4 regions of the Cedecea selenatireducens genome follow, and region 2 is predicted to be linked to each of the others. Evidence: predicted binding sites of a transcription regulator. Region 2 holds the regulator's gene; each other region holds the start of a gene.
The links. Region 2 encodes CRP, which controls carbon source genes, mostly activating them, when cyclic AMP is high. Its sites were predicted from a motif close to ATGTGANNNNNNTCACAT; they were not measured.
Positions count from the first base shown of each region.

Region 1: a site for CRP is predicted at 2,212-2,229, ahead of cdd (cytidine deaminase). Genes of this name have one in related genera too.
Region 3: a site for CRP is predicted at 1,881-1,898, ahead of drpB (cell division protein DrpB). Genes of this name have one in related genera too.
Region 4: a site for CRP is predicted at 2,134-2,151, ahead of ACE38U_RS08815 (sugar transporter). Genes of this name have one in related genera too.

Region 1 is NZ_JBHIKW010000001.1:602,161-605,945, forward strand. Features, by position in the region: gene ldtB (L,D-transpeptidase LdtB) at 1-893, shown strand, start outside; gene ACE38U_RS02810 (CidA/LrgA family protein) at 1,065-1,466, shown strand; gene ACE38U_RS02815 (CidB/LrgB family autolysis modulator) at 1,463-2,158, shown strand; gene cdd (cytidine deaminase) at 2,287-3,174, shown strand; gene sanA (outer membrane permeability protein SanA) at 3,306-3,785, shown strand, end outside.
Region 2 is NZ_JBHIKW010000025.1:14,252-18,036, reverse strand. Features, by position in the region: gene ACE38U_RS21875 (YccS/YhfK family putative transporter) at 1-1,519, opposite strand, end outside; gene crp (cAMP-activated global transcriptional regulator CRP) at 1,581-2,213, opposite strand; gene ACE38U_RS21865 (OsmC family protein) at 2,527-2,931, shown strand; gene ACE38U_RS21860 (phosphoribulokinase) at 2,969-3,785, opposite strand, start outside.
Region 3 is NZ_JBHIKW010000001.1:373,713-377,497, forward strand. Features, by position in the region: gene ACE38U_RS01790 (DNA cytosine methyltransferase) at 1-581, opposite strand, end outside; gene ACE38U_RS01795 (phosphohydrolase) at 679-1,374, opposite strand; gene drpB (cell division protein DrpB) at 1,540-1,812, opposite strand; gene mgtA (magnesium-translocating P-type ATPase) at 3,486-3,785, shown strand, end outside.
Region 4 is NZ_JBHIKW010000004.1:214,438-218,222, reverse strand. Features, by position in the region: gene ACE38U_RS08820 (MarC family NAAT transporter) at 143-811, shown strand; gene ACE38U_RS08815 (sugar transporter) at 860-2,059, opposite strand; gene ACE38U_RS08810 (PhzF family protein) at 2,255-3,046, shown strand; gene ptrR (putrescine utilization regulator PtrR) at 3,227-3,785, opposite strand, start outside.

The sequences.
Region 1 (3,785 bases), on a different contig from region 2:
TCTTACTGGCTTTTGTGGCTGTCGCGTCTTTCTCAGCTTCCGCCGTGACCTATCCGTTACCGACCAACGGCAGCCGCCTGGTTGGTGAAAATCAGGTTATCACTATTCCTGAAGGCAGCACCGCGCCGCTGGAAGAGTATGCCGCACAGTACCAGATGGGACTGTCTAACATGCTGGAAGCTAACCCAGGGATTGACCCATACCTGCCGAAAGCCGGGACCATCCTGAACATTCCTCAGCAGCTGATCCTGCCGGACACCGTGCATGAAGGGATTGTGATTAACAGCGCCGAAATGCGCCTCTACTATTACCCGAAAGGCACCAACACCGTTATCGTGCTGCCAATCGGTATCGGCCAGCTGGGTAAAGATACCCCGATTAACTGGACCACCAAGGTAGAGCGTAAGAAAAATGGGCCAACCTGGACCCCTACCGCGAAAATGCATGCCGAATACGCCGCAGCCGGTACGCCGCTGCCGGCCGTTGTGCCAGCTGGCCCGGATAACCCGATGGGCCTGTACGCGCTGTACATCGGTAATCTGTATGCGATTCACGGCACCAACGCCAACTTCGGTATCGGCCTGCGCGTCAGCCATGGCTGCGTGCGTCTGCGTAACGAAGACATCAAGTTCCTGTTCGACAACGTGCCGGTCGGCACTCGCGTTCAGTTCATTGATGAGCCGGTAAAAGCCACCACCGAGCCGGACGGCAGCCGCTACATCGAAGTTCACAACCCGCTTTCTACTACCGAAGCGCAGTTCAACTCCGGTGAAATCGTGCCAATCAAGCTGACCAGCAGCGTACAGAAAGTCACCGCTCAGTCCGACGTTGATACCACCGTTGTTGACCAGGCGATTCAGAACCGTTCCGGCATGCCGGTTCGTCTGAACTAAGCTAAAAGTAATCGAATCAAGGCGGCCTCCGGGCCGCTTTTTTATTGCCTAAAATCAGCCGGGCAACCTTCACGCAGGGAATGTTTGTTATGCTCATAATTCATGTTGTGATGGATAGCACAATTTCGAGTTTAATTGTATGATGAATGCGTTTCTTAAAGGGTAACCTCCATGCGCAACTCGTTCACCGTAATCTGGCAGTATCTTCGCGCTTTTGTCTTAATTTACCTGTGCTTATATGCCGGTATTTTCGTCGCGTCGCTGCTGCCCATCGTCATCCCTGGCAGCATTATCGGCATGCTGATTTTGTTTGTGCTGCTGTCGCTACAAATCCTGCCGGCGAAGTGGGTAAAACCCAGCTGTCACCTGCTGATTCGCTATATGGCCCTGCTGTTCGTGCCTATTGGCGTGGGCGTGATGCAGTATTACGACGTGCTGAAAGCCCAGTTTGGCCCGGTGGTGGTTTCCTGTTTAATCAGTACGCTGGTGGTGCTGGTCATCGTGAGCTGGAGCTCGCACCTGGTCCATGGCGAAAGAAAAGTGATTGGTGAAGGCGAGGCAGAGAAAAAATGATGCACTATATATGGTGGTCTTTACCGTTAACTCTGGTGGTGTTTTTCGCCGCCCGCAAACTGGCTGCCCGGCTGAAATCCCCGCTGCTAAACCCGCTGCTGGTTTGCATGGTGGTGATCATTCCTTTTCTGCTGCTCACGGGTATTCCTTACGACCACTATTTTAAAGGCAGCGAAGTGCTCAACGACCTGCTGCAGCCTGCCGTTGTAGCCCTGGCCTTTCCGCTTTACGAGCAAATTCACCAGATTCGCGCCCGCTGGAAGTCGATTATCACCATCTGCTTTATTGGCAGTATGGTGGCGATGTCCACCGGCACCTCAATTGCTTTATTAATGGGCGCATCCCCGGAAATTGCCGCCTCGGTTCTGCCGAAATCCGTTACCACGCCAATTGCGATGGCGGTAGGCGGTGGCATTGGCGGTATCCCGGCCATTAGCGCAGTGTGCGTTATCTTCGTCGGTATTCTCGGCGCCGTGTTTGGCCACACGCTGCTGAATATGATGCGCATCAGCACCAAGGCGTCACGCGGCCTGGCAATGGGGACGGCTTCTCACGCGCTGGGCACCGCCCGCTGCGCGGAACTCGACTTCCAGGAAGGCGCTTTTAGCTCGCTGGCGCTGGTTATTTGCGGGGTCATGACCTCACTCATCGCCCCGTTTTTATTCCCGGTGCTGCTGAAGCTCTTCGGCTAAAACTTGCGAGAGATCGCGCATTTTCATATTTGTTTTCATAAGTTGCACAAACAATTAGAAGTTGATCACATATTTGGCCTATACAGATCCGTAAACTACGTTTCCGTTACCCTTTATGAGGCTTTAACATGCGTTCACGTTTTGATGCCGCCGTTGTGCAACTCCCCGCCGCGCTGCAAACCGCTTTGCAACCCCTGCTTGCCGACGCACACTTCCCGGCAATGTTTACAGCGGCCGAAGTTGAAGCGCTAAAACATCAAACCGGGCTGGGCGACGACGACCTGGCTTTCGCTCTGTTGCCGCTGGCCGCAGCCTGCGCGCGTGCAGACCTCTCCCATTTTAACGTCGGGGCCGTGGCCCGGGGCGTAAGCGGTAACCTCTATTTTGGCGGCAATATGGAGTTTCTTGGCGCCACCATGCAGCAAACCGTGCACGCCGAACAAAGCGCCATCACCCACGCGTGGATGCGCGGCGAAAAAGGCCTGGTCGATATCACCGTCAACTACACGCCCTGCGGCCACTGCCGCCAGTTCATGAACGAGCTGAACAGCGGCACCGCGCTGCGCATTCATCTGCCAGGCCGCCAGCCGTCCACGCTTGGCGAATACCTGCCGGACGCCTTTGGCCCGCGCGACCTGGAAATCAAAACGCTGCTGCTGGATGAAGAGAACCACGGTTTCGCGTTGAAAGGTGATGCCCTCACTCAGGCAGCTATTGCAGCGGCCAACCGCAGCCATGCGCCTTACAGTAAAGCTCCGGCGGGCGTTGCGCTGGAAATGGTCGACGGCAGAATCTTTACCGGCTGTTATGCGGAAAACGCCGCGTTCAACCCTTCCCTGCCGCCGCTGCAGGCCGCGCTGAACCTGCTTTCCCTGAATGGTTATGACTATCCGCAAATTAAGCGCGCCGTACTGGCAGAAAAATTCGATGCGCCGCTGCTGCAGCGGGACGCCACCTCCGCCACGCTGAAAGCTCTGGGCTGTGAAGCCGTTGATCGCGTTAATATTGCTCAGTAATTCTCTGTTGCGAGTGTACCCACACTCGCATTGTTGAAATTTGCCCCAACTGAACCCGCGTTTCTTGCTCTTGAGGGCCGGGTAAAGTAGCCTTGGATGAAATTTCACCCCGCGAATGAGTCTGCAAGTTCATGTTGAAGCGCCTGTTTTACGGCCTGCTTATTATTATCGGCTTAACGCTGGCGGCTGCGCTCGGGCTCGACCGCTGGATCAGCTGGAAAACCGCGCCTTACGTCTACGATGAACTGCAGGATCTGCCCTATCGCCAGGTCGGTGTGGTGCTCGGCACCGCCAAGTATTACCGCACCGGCGTCATCAATCAGTACTACCTGTACCGCATTCAGGGCGCCCTGAACGCCTATAACAGCGGCAAGGTGAACTACCTGCTGCTGAGCGGCGATAACGCGCAGCAAAGCTACAACGAGCCGATGACCATGCGCAAAGACCTGATTGCCGGCGGCGTCGATCCGGCGGATATCGTGCTGGACTACGCGGGCTTCCGCACGCTGGACTCGATTGTTCGCACCCGTAAAGTCTTTGATACCAACGACTTCATCATCATTACACAGCGATTCCACTGCGAGCGCGCGCTGTTTATCGCCCTGCATATG
Region 2 (3,785 bases):
GCCAAAGCCAGATCATGCCGCCAAAGGCAATCAGGCAGCCGAGCAGCGTGTCGATAAGCCGTGGAATGATGTAGCTTTCGGCGCTCAGGGTAATGAGCTGCAGGGTATATACCGCCGTGACGGTAAAGCCGATGGTGGCCCAGCCGTAGCTTTTGCGAATGAACAGATAGCTCACCAGGGTAATCATTAGCATCGCCAGCAGGGTGTAGCTGTCCGGGACGTGGAAGTGCAGGGTGATGCCGGCGATACACAGCCCTGCCATGGTGCCAGCCGCCCTGTGCACGATACGTACCCGGGTGGCGCCGTAGCCGTTTTGCGTCACGAACATCACGGTCATCAGGATCCAATACGGTTTAGGCAGATGTAAGAAGGACCCGAGCAGGCTGGCAATCGTCAACATTACGCCTAAACGTGCGGAGCTGCGCAGCGCTGATGACTTGAAGGAGAGATAGTTTTTCAGGGCCGGGAAGAACGGCAGGCGGCGCTCCCGATCTTCCATTAAATCCCTTACATACAGCGGGCGTTGGGTTTTCAGCACCCGGCCGATGCGGCTGAAGTGATAATGGCAGAACTGCCCGACCGGGTTATCCGGGTTCTGGCGGGCGATCTTTTCCAGGGCGTCGATCTGCTTGTCCATGGTAAAGCGCGTCGGGTAGCGGTGGTAGAGAATATCGTCTGCCAGCACCCGCAGGCGCGCGGCGATGGTTCGGGCGTTCCAGCGGATCACCGCCTCGGCATGGCTTTGCTCGACCAGCTTCTGGACCTCTTCCGGCTGATGCAGGCTAACCGAAATGTGCTCCTGCAAATCCAGGGCGACCTGGAAAGCGCGTAGCAGGCGTTTGTAGCCATTTTGCTGATTGGCCGACAGCATATGCAGCTGCTGGTAGCAGGTCGTTATCAGGTCGACGGCTTTCTGCTGACGTACCAGCAGCGGCGGTAGCGCTTTTTCAGGATCCGTATGCTGGGTCAGCAGGCTGTACTTTGCTTCGCAGTAGTCCGCAAGCTGGCGGTACAGCAGGCTGAGCGACTCTCTGAGCGGCTGTTCACGCCATAGCCTGAACCAGAACCAGTTAAACGCGCCGTACCAGATGGTGCCGGAGATATAGAGCACCATCGGTTTCCAGATAGGCATGTTGCCGGCCATGCTGAGCGTAAAAATGGCGGCAATCAGCGACGCGGGCAGCAGGCGAGCATGCAGCGAGCTTATCTCCGCCGTGACGCCGAGCAGCAGGGCCATGACGATTAATATCGCAGGCAGCGGGACGTGGGTGTAAAGCAGCAGCAGCTGCATGATAAGGCTGCTAACGGCGAACAGGCTGCCGCCGATGATCAAGCGTTTGAAGAAGCGTTTATGCGGCGTGTCCAGCCCGGCAATGTTGCAGCAGGCAGGCACTAACGAGAAGAGCAGGCCATTTTGCAGGCTGCCGAGAATCAGGCCGATAGCCACGGGTAAACACAGCACCAGGGTTTGCCGCAGCGCGTAGTTAACTTCCGGGTGATAAATTAATCTCTTCCACATAGCCTGAATTGTAGAGACAAAAAAGGCGTGTTACCGAAGCGACACGCCTTTATGGGGCTAATTAGCGAGTGCCGTAAACGACAATCGTTTTACCGTGTGCGGAAATGAGGTTCTGGTCTTCCAGCATTTTCAGAATACGGCCAACGGTTTCGCGGGAGCAGCCCACGATCTGACCGATTTCCTGGCGGGTGATCTTAATCTGCATCCCGTCCGGGTGGGTCATGGCGTCCGGCTGTTTAGCCAGGTTCAGCAGCGTCTGTGCGATACGGCCGGTCACGTCGAGGAAGGCGAGGTTGCCGACTTTCTCGGAGGTCACCTGCAGGCGACGCGCCATCTGGGAAGACAGACGCATCAGAATGTCCGGGTTGACCTGAATCAGCTGGCGGAATTTTTTATAAGAAATTTCAGCTACTTCACAGGCTGACTTGGCGCGAACCCAGGCGCTACGCTCCTGGCCTTCTTCGAACAAACCTAATTCACCAATGAAATCACCCTGATTCAGATAAGAAAGGATCATCTCCTTGCCTTCTTCATCTTTAATCAGAACAGCTACGGAGCCTTTGACGATGTAGTACAGCGTCTCCGCCTTTTCACCCTGGTGAATCAGCGTGCTCTTCGACGGATACTTATGAATGTGGCAATGAGACAAGAACCATTCGAGAGTCGGGTCTGTTTGCGGTTTGCCAAGCACCATGCGCGGTTATCCTCTGTTATAAACTGGCTACCAAAGACAAGACTCGGAACCTCTTGTCTGGCGTTGCAATCGTGAAATTTTCCCAAACCCTGGGAACTGGCGGGCAGGTCACTCCTGCGGCCTGTAATTAGTCGTTTCCTCTGCTTACGGCATAAACTTCTCTGTATAGCAGCAGCATCCGGATTGTTTTAGCATAGCTTTTGGTAAGTGTCTTGTCTTGTCTCGTTTCAGCATGACCTGGATCGCCTTACGTTGCCAGTTTTCACGTAGGCGCGTAATCTGAAAGAATATTTTCTCAACTGGAGTAGGCAAAATGCAGGCACGTGTTAAATGGGTGGAAGGCATGACCTTCCTCGGTGAGTCCGCTTCTGGCCACCAGATCCTGATGGACGGTAATTCTGGCGATAAAGCGCCAAGCCCAATGGAAATGCTGCTGATGGCGGCGGGCGGCTGTAGCGCCATTGACGTGGTGTCGATTTTACAAAAAGGCCGCCACGACGTGACGGACTGTGAGGTGAAGCTGACTTCGGAACGCCGCGAAGAAGCGCCGCGTTTGTTCACCCATATTAATCTGCACTTTGTGGTTAGCGGAAAAGAGCTGAAGGATAGCGCCGTCGCTCGCGCAGTCGATCTTTCTGCTGAAAAGTATTGCTCGGTAGCGCTCATGCTTGGGAAAGCGGCAAACATTACCCACAGCTATGAAGTGATCGAAGCTTAAGCGTCAAAAAGGCGGCATTCACGCCGCCTCTGCCGAATCAGGCAATCTTCCTGCCTTCCGCCAGTCGCTGCACCAGCGGCCCCATAATCAGCTCCATCGCCAGCCCCATTTTTCCGCCAGGCACCACCAGGGTGTTGATGTGGGAGATAAACGATCCTTGCAGCATCGCCAGCAGATAAGGGAAGTCGATGTCGTCCAGGCCGCGGAAGTGGATAACCACGAAGCTTTCGTCCAGCGACGGAATTGCCCGGGCGGCAAACGGGTTAGAGGTATCCACCGTTGGGACGCGCTGGAAGTTAATATGGGTGCGTGAAAACTGCGGGGTAATAAAGTTGATGTAATCGTCCATCGAACGCACGACGGAGTCCATCACCGCCTCCCGCGAATGACCGCGTTCGCCGGTGTCGCGAACCAGTTTTTGAATCCATTCCAGGTTAACGATAGGCACCACGCCAACCAGCAAATCTACGCAGTCGGCCACGTTGTGCTGCGGGGTGACAACGCCGCCGTGCAGGCCTTCATAAAACAGAACGTCGGTTGGCTCCGGCAGCGGCTGCCACGGCGTAAAGGTGCCGGGCACCTGGTTCCACGGCACGGCTTCATCGTAGGTATGCAGATATTTACGTGATTGCCCTTTGCCGCTCTGGCCGTATTCGATAAAGGTTTGTTCCAGTAATCCGAAGTCATTGGCTTCTGGCCCAAAATAGCTGATGTGGCGGCCGGCATCGCGCGCCTTGCGGATGGCCATGTCCATTTCCGGGCGGGTATAGCGATGGAAACTGTCGCCTTCAACTTCGGCGGCACGCAGGTTGAGCTGCTGGAAAATCTTGCGGAAGGCGAGGCTGGTGGTGGTC
Region 3 (3,785 bases), on a different contig from region 2:
GACACGCCCGCCAGGGAAAACGGCTGGCAGGGGAAGCCGGCCAGCAGCACATCGTGGTCGGGCAGCGTGGCCTGAATGTGTTTCGTCGCCTGCTCGTCCGTCACGTCGCCGCGGTTGCTGAGCGTCACGTCACGAATATCTTCATTAAACTGATGCTGCGCCGGGTCGCAATACCAGTTTGCCTTGTAGGTTTTCACCGCATGTTTGTTCCATTCGCTGGTAAACACGCACTGGCCGCCAATCGCCTCAAAGCCGCTGCGAATGCCGCCGATGCCGGCAAACAGGTCGATAAAGCGGAAGGCATAGCGGCCATGATGCGACGGCGGCGACGGCAGCATACTTTGCAGCATCTGCACTTCCACCTCGGTTAAGCCCCGTGGCGCAGACTTGCCGTTATACCAGCGGTTCAGGGATTCGCGCGTCCAGTCACCTCCCACCTGTCGCAGGCGCAGGGCGACGGTTTTTTGATCGTAGATTTCGAGTAAGCGGCTGACCAGGGCGTGATCTTCTTCTTGCTGAGTTTGTTTGTGGCGCTGTGCCTGAAGGGAGAGGTGTTCTGCTATCGCGTCAAGATCGTTCATCGTGAACCAAAGATGGGAAAAGGGAGTGAAACTGTATCACTGATTTGACCCAGAGAGAACGGAAACAGCCCGCAGACTGAACTGCGGGCCGGGAAGATTAAGCCTGTGATTTAAAACGCTGCAGAACCTGCTCGTCTACCTGCAGATAGTCGCCTTTCAGCTCGGCGCACAGCTTCGCCATATAGCCCACGAGGAAATCCGCATTGTGGTGCGCCAGCGCTCGCCCGGCTTCGGTCTGCATTGAGTCCGGCAGGCGCAGAAGCTTTTTCTGAAAATGATCCACCGAGTACTGCGTATCGTCCAGCTCGCGGCGCTCGGCCAGCGGATCGTCGCTGTCAAACAGCGAGCGCCCCAGCGCCCCGGAGACATAAAACACGCGCGCGAGGCCTATCGCCCCCAGCGATTCCAGCCTGTCCGCGTCCTGCACCACTTTTGCTTCCAGCGTCTGCGGCGCAATGGCGGCGCTAAAGCTGTGGGCCCGCACCGCATGGGCTACGTCGTCATACAGCTCGCGGGGAAAGTCCGGGAAGTGCGTTTCCAGAATATACAGCGTTTCCTGCGCGGCCTGCGTTGAGGCCAGATGGCGCTCCGGGTGATTCTTGGGCAGGTTAACAATGTCATGGAAATAACAGGCGGTCAGCACCACAAGCCTGTCGGCCTCGGTCCCTTCCATAATATGCTGAGCGGTTTTCCATACTCGCCGAAAATGCGCCACGTCATGGGCCTTGTCGTCCTGCGCCCAGTTCTCAATCAGATACTGCTCAAACTGCTGCTGCCAGCGGGCAATCGGCATACACGTACTCCCCTTCTCGTGAAAAGCGCAAGTTTGAGTATAACCAGATTGATGACAATAATATGACAACATCAATGCAGGCTGGGGACGCGGGAGTGAAGGCAGGTAAGGCGGGGGAACGCGCAGAGCCACAGACAAATGCGGCTCTGCCTAAGAAAGTTCGTTTTAATGCTGGCGATTATCGCGGACGCGGGCAGGATAAACACGTGGCCGGGTATACCAGGCTACCCAGCCCAGCACTGCCGCAACGGAGCCAAGTACCAGCAACCCCATTAATGCGCCAAGCAATTTCCCGCCGAAGGTGCCCAGATCGCCGCTGGTGACCCCACTGACGACCCAAAAATAACGCACCATCGCCCAAACGATGTACAAACAAAAAGCATAAAACAGCCACAGCGCAATTTTTCCACCGGGGCTGCGAGTTGGTTTCGCATCCATAACGTTCGACCTAACTTTTTCAACTGAAACAAAAACGGGCTGTCGACGGCAGGTCCCCCACCGTCTTAATGTGATTTTTATCACACTAACGGATTAGATGAACCGCTATAAGCGTTAAATTTTGTTTCAAATCAAAGCTTATAGGGCATTAATCAGCATTGACAACCGGGTTTGATTTAGCTTAAGGAAAGTTCTTAATCGTGGTGACGCCTCCCGCCAGAGGGTTCGTTTATGTTCACTGCGTCTTTTAATTACAGATATCCGCACTTATGCGGGCTGGCGGATTTTCCGTTCACTCGTAGGTCTGTTTACACTGCACGTTTAGAGCACGGTGAACGTGTCAGGGAGATAACGCCATCACCCAAACATTCAGGGTCGATGAGAGCCGGGAACAAGGGTGTGGCTGTAGGTCTTGAAGCAGCTGTAACGTTCTGTGTAGCTGCGGGTTTGAAGCGAGGCTCGGTTCCGGCTTAAATCGCCTCCGTTTTCTCTCCGACTGGCCAGGGTCCGGGCGTCGGGAACGACCGGAGGCTGAGAGCGTCGGGAACGCATCTCAGCCGACCCAGGACTGGGAGATAAAACGGAGGTCTGCCGCTTGCGGCGATTTATTTAGCCGGGAGTCCGGGGTCTCGGGGAAGTGACGGTGACTTCCCCGAGTCGTTCACCGGTTCGGTGGTGACATATGAAGCAGCTCTGGAAGTGAACGGAACCTTTACCGAACCTACTTAAAACCCTGTATTTATGACCAAGAGACAGCCTCTTGCTTAAGAAAAGAAACTGCTCGGGAAGAGAGATAAAAATACCCTTTATTCTCTTCCCTCAATATTTCCTCACTGAAATATAAACGAACGAATTTAATTTACATTGCCGGGTTGACAATAGTATTGCTCATGGGTAGATTTCACGGGCCGAAGTTGCGGCCTTTCCTAACCTGACATAAGAGACTAATGGATACTGAATTTAGTAGCTGCCCGAACATTGCCTTAATGGCGGTTCGGGAAAGTAAACATGAAATCGATTGTGATCACTTCTTCGTTTTGGTGTGTCTCGCCGGAGCCTGATGCTCTCGTGTTGTCCCACCTCGACCAGGGTTTTCACGGTCCCGAGGTGTGTTATGAACTTCAAATCTACCCTTTTTCCTGGTGTCAAAACAGTGACATCAACGCTGCGTGTCCGGCCGCCCCGCGATCGGGTACTGTCCGCACGCAAAAAACAGAAAAACTCAATTTTCTCTTCGAAAATCAGTGAGTTGAATCAACGTATCACTAACTGGCGTGTCAGTCCTGTCACCGGCCAGCTGGAGCGTCGTTGCAGCTTCTCTGACGGCGAAGACCCACAAAGTCGACCCTTCGTAGCCTGATTCAGCCGTTACGCCGTAGGTTCGTCTGCGCGCTATGCCGCAGCCCGCTTCCGTGCGCCACGCTGAGTTACGTCACTATTGGTAGCTGTTTATTCCCTGATGCAGGCATCCCTGTACATCGGCAGGAATAACCACGTCCAAATAAAAGAAAATATAAATTTCTCGCCTGTTTATTTTAAAAAATAAATAGCGTGGAGCCCTGCGAAATTAATTCAAAACCGATCGCTCATGCGGCATCGGGCTATTTTCGGCCGCCTTTAATCCGGCATTTACCGTAAAAAGCCTGCTGCCGCCCGGCGACAGGAGCACCACCATGACTGTACAAACCAAGAACCGTAATAAAAAAAGCACGCTGTCTATGCGCGCCGCCCAGGAAGCCAAAAACGGCATCGCAGAAACCCTGGTCAACCTCAACACCACCCGGGAAGGGCTGCAGGAAGCCCACGCGAATGCCCGGCTGGAGCGGGATGGCCTGAACGAAGTCGCTCATGACAAGCCGCCTCACGCGCTGCTCCAGCTGCTGATGGCGTTTAACAACCCGTTTATCTACGTGCTCGCTATTCTCGCCAGCATCAGCTTCTTTACCGACTACTGGCTGCCTACCAGCCACGGC
Region 4 (3,785 bases), on a different contig from region 2:
TGCCGAGGCAAGTATAAGTCAACGTGATGGTTTAGCCGATGCCACGAAAAGCTAAAACGCTTCACCCACCGTCGGTAAACTCCGTGCTGCTATACTCAAACCTGCTAAGCCCGCTCGATAAAGGACCAAAAAGGATTAAAATATGATGGATTTACTCAGGGCCATAGGCCTTGGCCTGGTGGTGTTGCTGCCGTTAGCTAACCCACTGACCACCGTGGCGCTATTCCTTGGGCTTTCCGGAGACATGAATAGCCGGCAGCGTAACCGCACCGCACTGATGGCTTCGGTGAATGTGTTTGTCATTATGATGGTGGCGTATTACGCCGGTCAGGTGGTGATGAATACCTTCGGGATTTCAATTCCGGGCCTGCGTATTGCCGGGGGACTGATCGTCGCCTTTATCGGTTTCCGCATGCTGTTCCCGCAGCAAAAGGCGCATGAATCACCGGAGTCGAGAAGCAAGTCGGAAGAGCTGAGCGAAGAGCCCGAGGCGAATATCGCCTTTGTGCCGCTGGCGATGCCAAGTACGGCCGGGCCGGGTACCATCGCGATGATCATCAGTTCGGCGTCCACCGTGCGCGCAGGTTCTGACTTCCCCAACTGGGTGATAACCGTGGCGCCGCCGCTGATTTTCCTCGCCGTAGGCCTGATTCTTTGGGCTAGCCTGCGCAGTTCAGGGGCGATTATGCGCATAGTCGGTAAAAGCGGCATTGAGGCCATTTCCCGCCTGATGGGCTTCCTGCTGGTGTGTATGGGCGTGCAGTTTATTATTAACGGCGTGCTGGAAATTATTAAGACTTACCCGGCCTGATTTGAGCGTGATGTAAAGAGAAATGCCCTCGCAATGAGGGCATTTTTGTTAATGCGTCGGCCGGGGCTGCTCGTCCAGCGCCACCGGCCAGCGGCGAAACACAATTATTGACCAGAACAGCGCGACAAGCGCCGGAATTGCGCCAATAAAGCCGATATCCGCCATGGAAATATGCAGGCTGACCTGATTGCCCACCAGCGCGCCCGCGCCGATGCCGATATTAAAAATACCTGAGAACAGCGACATCGCCACGTCGGTGGCATCCGGCGCAAGGGCCAGAACCTTCACCTGCATCCCGAGGGCAATAATCATAATTGAAATGCCCCAGAACAGGCTCAGCCCGGCGAGGGTCAGCTCGTTTCCTGCAGCGGGTAACAGCAGGATCAGGCTGGCCGCCAGCAGGGCAATCGCCCCGGAAACCAGCCCTGAAGCGTATTTATTTCCCCATTTGCCAAACAGCACGCTGCCGATGATGCCCGCGCCGCCAAACAACAGTAAAAGCAGCGTTGCAAAATTGGCGCTAAGCCCTACGACCTGCTGCACGAAAGGCTCGATATAGCTGTAGGCGGTGTAGTGCGCGGTGACCACCACGGCGATTAACGCATAAATGTTGACCAGCGCGGGCCGACGGAACAGCTCAGGCACGCTGGACAGCGAACCCGAATGCTCGCTGGGCAGTTTAGGCAGCAGCTTAATCAGGCAGAACAGCGTCACGGCCGCCACCACGCCAATGGCGAAGAAGGTGGTACGCCAGCCAAAATACTGCCCGACGATGCGGCCCAGCGGTAAGCCCAGCACCATCGCCAGCGCCGTGCCGGTCGCGAGTAAACTCAGCGCCTGGGCCTTTTTGCCCGCAGGCGCCATACGAATGGCAAGTGAAGCGGTGATCGACCAGAAAATCGCGTGAGCGAAAGCGATACCAATTCGGCTAATTACCAGCACGGTAAAGTTCCAGGCAAGGAACGACAGCACGTGGCTGGCGATAAACAGCAGGAAAATGGCAATCAGCAGCCTGCGCCGTTCAACCTGGCTGGTCATCAGCATAAAGGGCAGCGACATCAGGGCCACCACCCAGGCATAAATGGTCAGCATGATGCCGACCTGCGCGGTTTCCATGCCAAAGCTCTGGGCGATATCCGACAGCAGGCCAACAGGCACAAACTCGGTGGTGTTAAAAATAAAAGCGGCAACCGCGAGGGTTACCACCCGTAGCCACGCCGTTTTGCGTGAGACGGTAGTGATTGTCATAAGGAGCCAGGCAGGTAAATAAGCGGTAGGAATGGGCAGATCATAAAACCATCAGATCGGCGGCACAACCAATTTTGTGATTTATGTCTCATTTGCGATTCTGCCAGACCTGAGCAAGAAAAAAGCAGCGCGGTGCAGGCGAGTGTGTCATGGTAGACGGCGAGAAAATAACAATGAAAAGCAGGAGTTATCACGATGCAAGCAATTGACTTTTATATGGTAGATGCCTTCGCCGACGCCACCTTTGGCGGCAACGCCGCCGCCGTTTGCCCGCTCAGCGAATGGCTGCCGGATGAAACGCTGCTGAAAATGTCCCAACAGCATAATCAGTCGGAAACGGCTTTCTTTGTCACCACAGACGAGGGCTTTGAGCTGCGTTGGTTTACCACGCAGGGAGAAATCAACCTTTGTGGGCACGCCACGCTTGCCGCTTCACACGTCATCTTTGAGCATCTCGATTACCCTGAATCGGTGATTCATTTCAGCACGCGTTTTGTTGGCCCGCTGACCGTGACGCGTAACGGCGAATGGCTGACGCTGGATTTCCCCGCCTGGGAAACGCAACAGATAGCGCCGCTGCCTGAGCTACTGGCAACGCTTGGCATCAGCGAGTGCAAAGAGCTACGCGTAGGGCGTGATTATATGGTGGTGCTGGAAAGCCAGGCGGCAGTAGAAGCTATTCAGCCTGATATCAACGCCATGATCCCGCTGGAAAAAATGGTCTGTATCACCGCGAAAGGTGAGGGTGAATATGATTTTGTCAGCCGCTTTTTCTGCCCAGGCGAGTCAGTGCCGGAAGATCCCGTCACCGGTTCTACCCACAGCATGCTGATCCCTTACTGGGCGGATAAACTGAACAAAACGCATCTGCTGGCGCGGCAGGTCTCTTATCGCGGCGGCGATTTGCGCTGCCAGTATAAAGGCGAGCGCGTGCTGATCGGCGGCAAAGCGGTCACCTATCTGATTGGCAAAGTGCTGCTGCGTTAGAATATTCCAGCATAGTTATTCATGATTATAGTTATCCGGGATTGATGAATTCAGCTCATAAAGGCTAGCTGATCAGGCGCGATTATTGTTGAGCCCGTCCATGCTAGCCTTTGTACATTGATGCCAGCTGGAGCATCACCGTTAAAAAGGGCTGATGGCGTTTGCCCCCGCCCGCGGGAGCTATTCCAGCAGGGAAATAAAGGCTTCAAGCTGGCGGGTTTTGGCGTCTCTGCGCCACAGCAGCCAGGTATCCAGATAACGCTTATCCTCCGGCAGCGGCCAGGTACTCACCTGATGGCTACCCGGCATACTCTCCAGCATACTTCTTGGCATCAGCGCCAGCCCCGCCCCGGCAATAACGCAGGCCAGCATCCCGTGGTAAGACTCCATTTCGTGGATCTTGCCCGGCATGGCCTGGCTGTCGTGGAACCAGCTTTCAAAATGGCGGCGGTAGGAGCAGTTGGCCCGAAAGGCATAAATACTCGCGCCGTTAACGTCCGCGCCGCTGTGAATCGGGGCATGGTCTGCAGGCGCGACGATGGTTATCTCTTCGCGATACACCGCCACGCCCTCAAGGGAAGGATGCAGCACCGGGCCGTCAACAAAGGCGGCAGAAAGCCGGCCTTCGAGTACGCCGTCAATCTGGTCACCTGAGGGGCCGGTAGCCAGCGAAAGGTGAATTTTCGGGTAGCGCTGGTTGAAGCTTGCCAGCAGGCCGGGAATGCGTACCGCCGCCGTG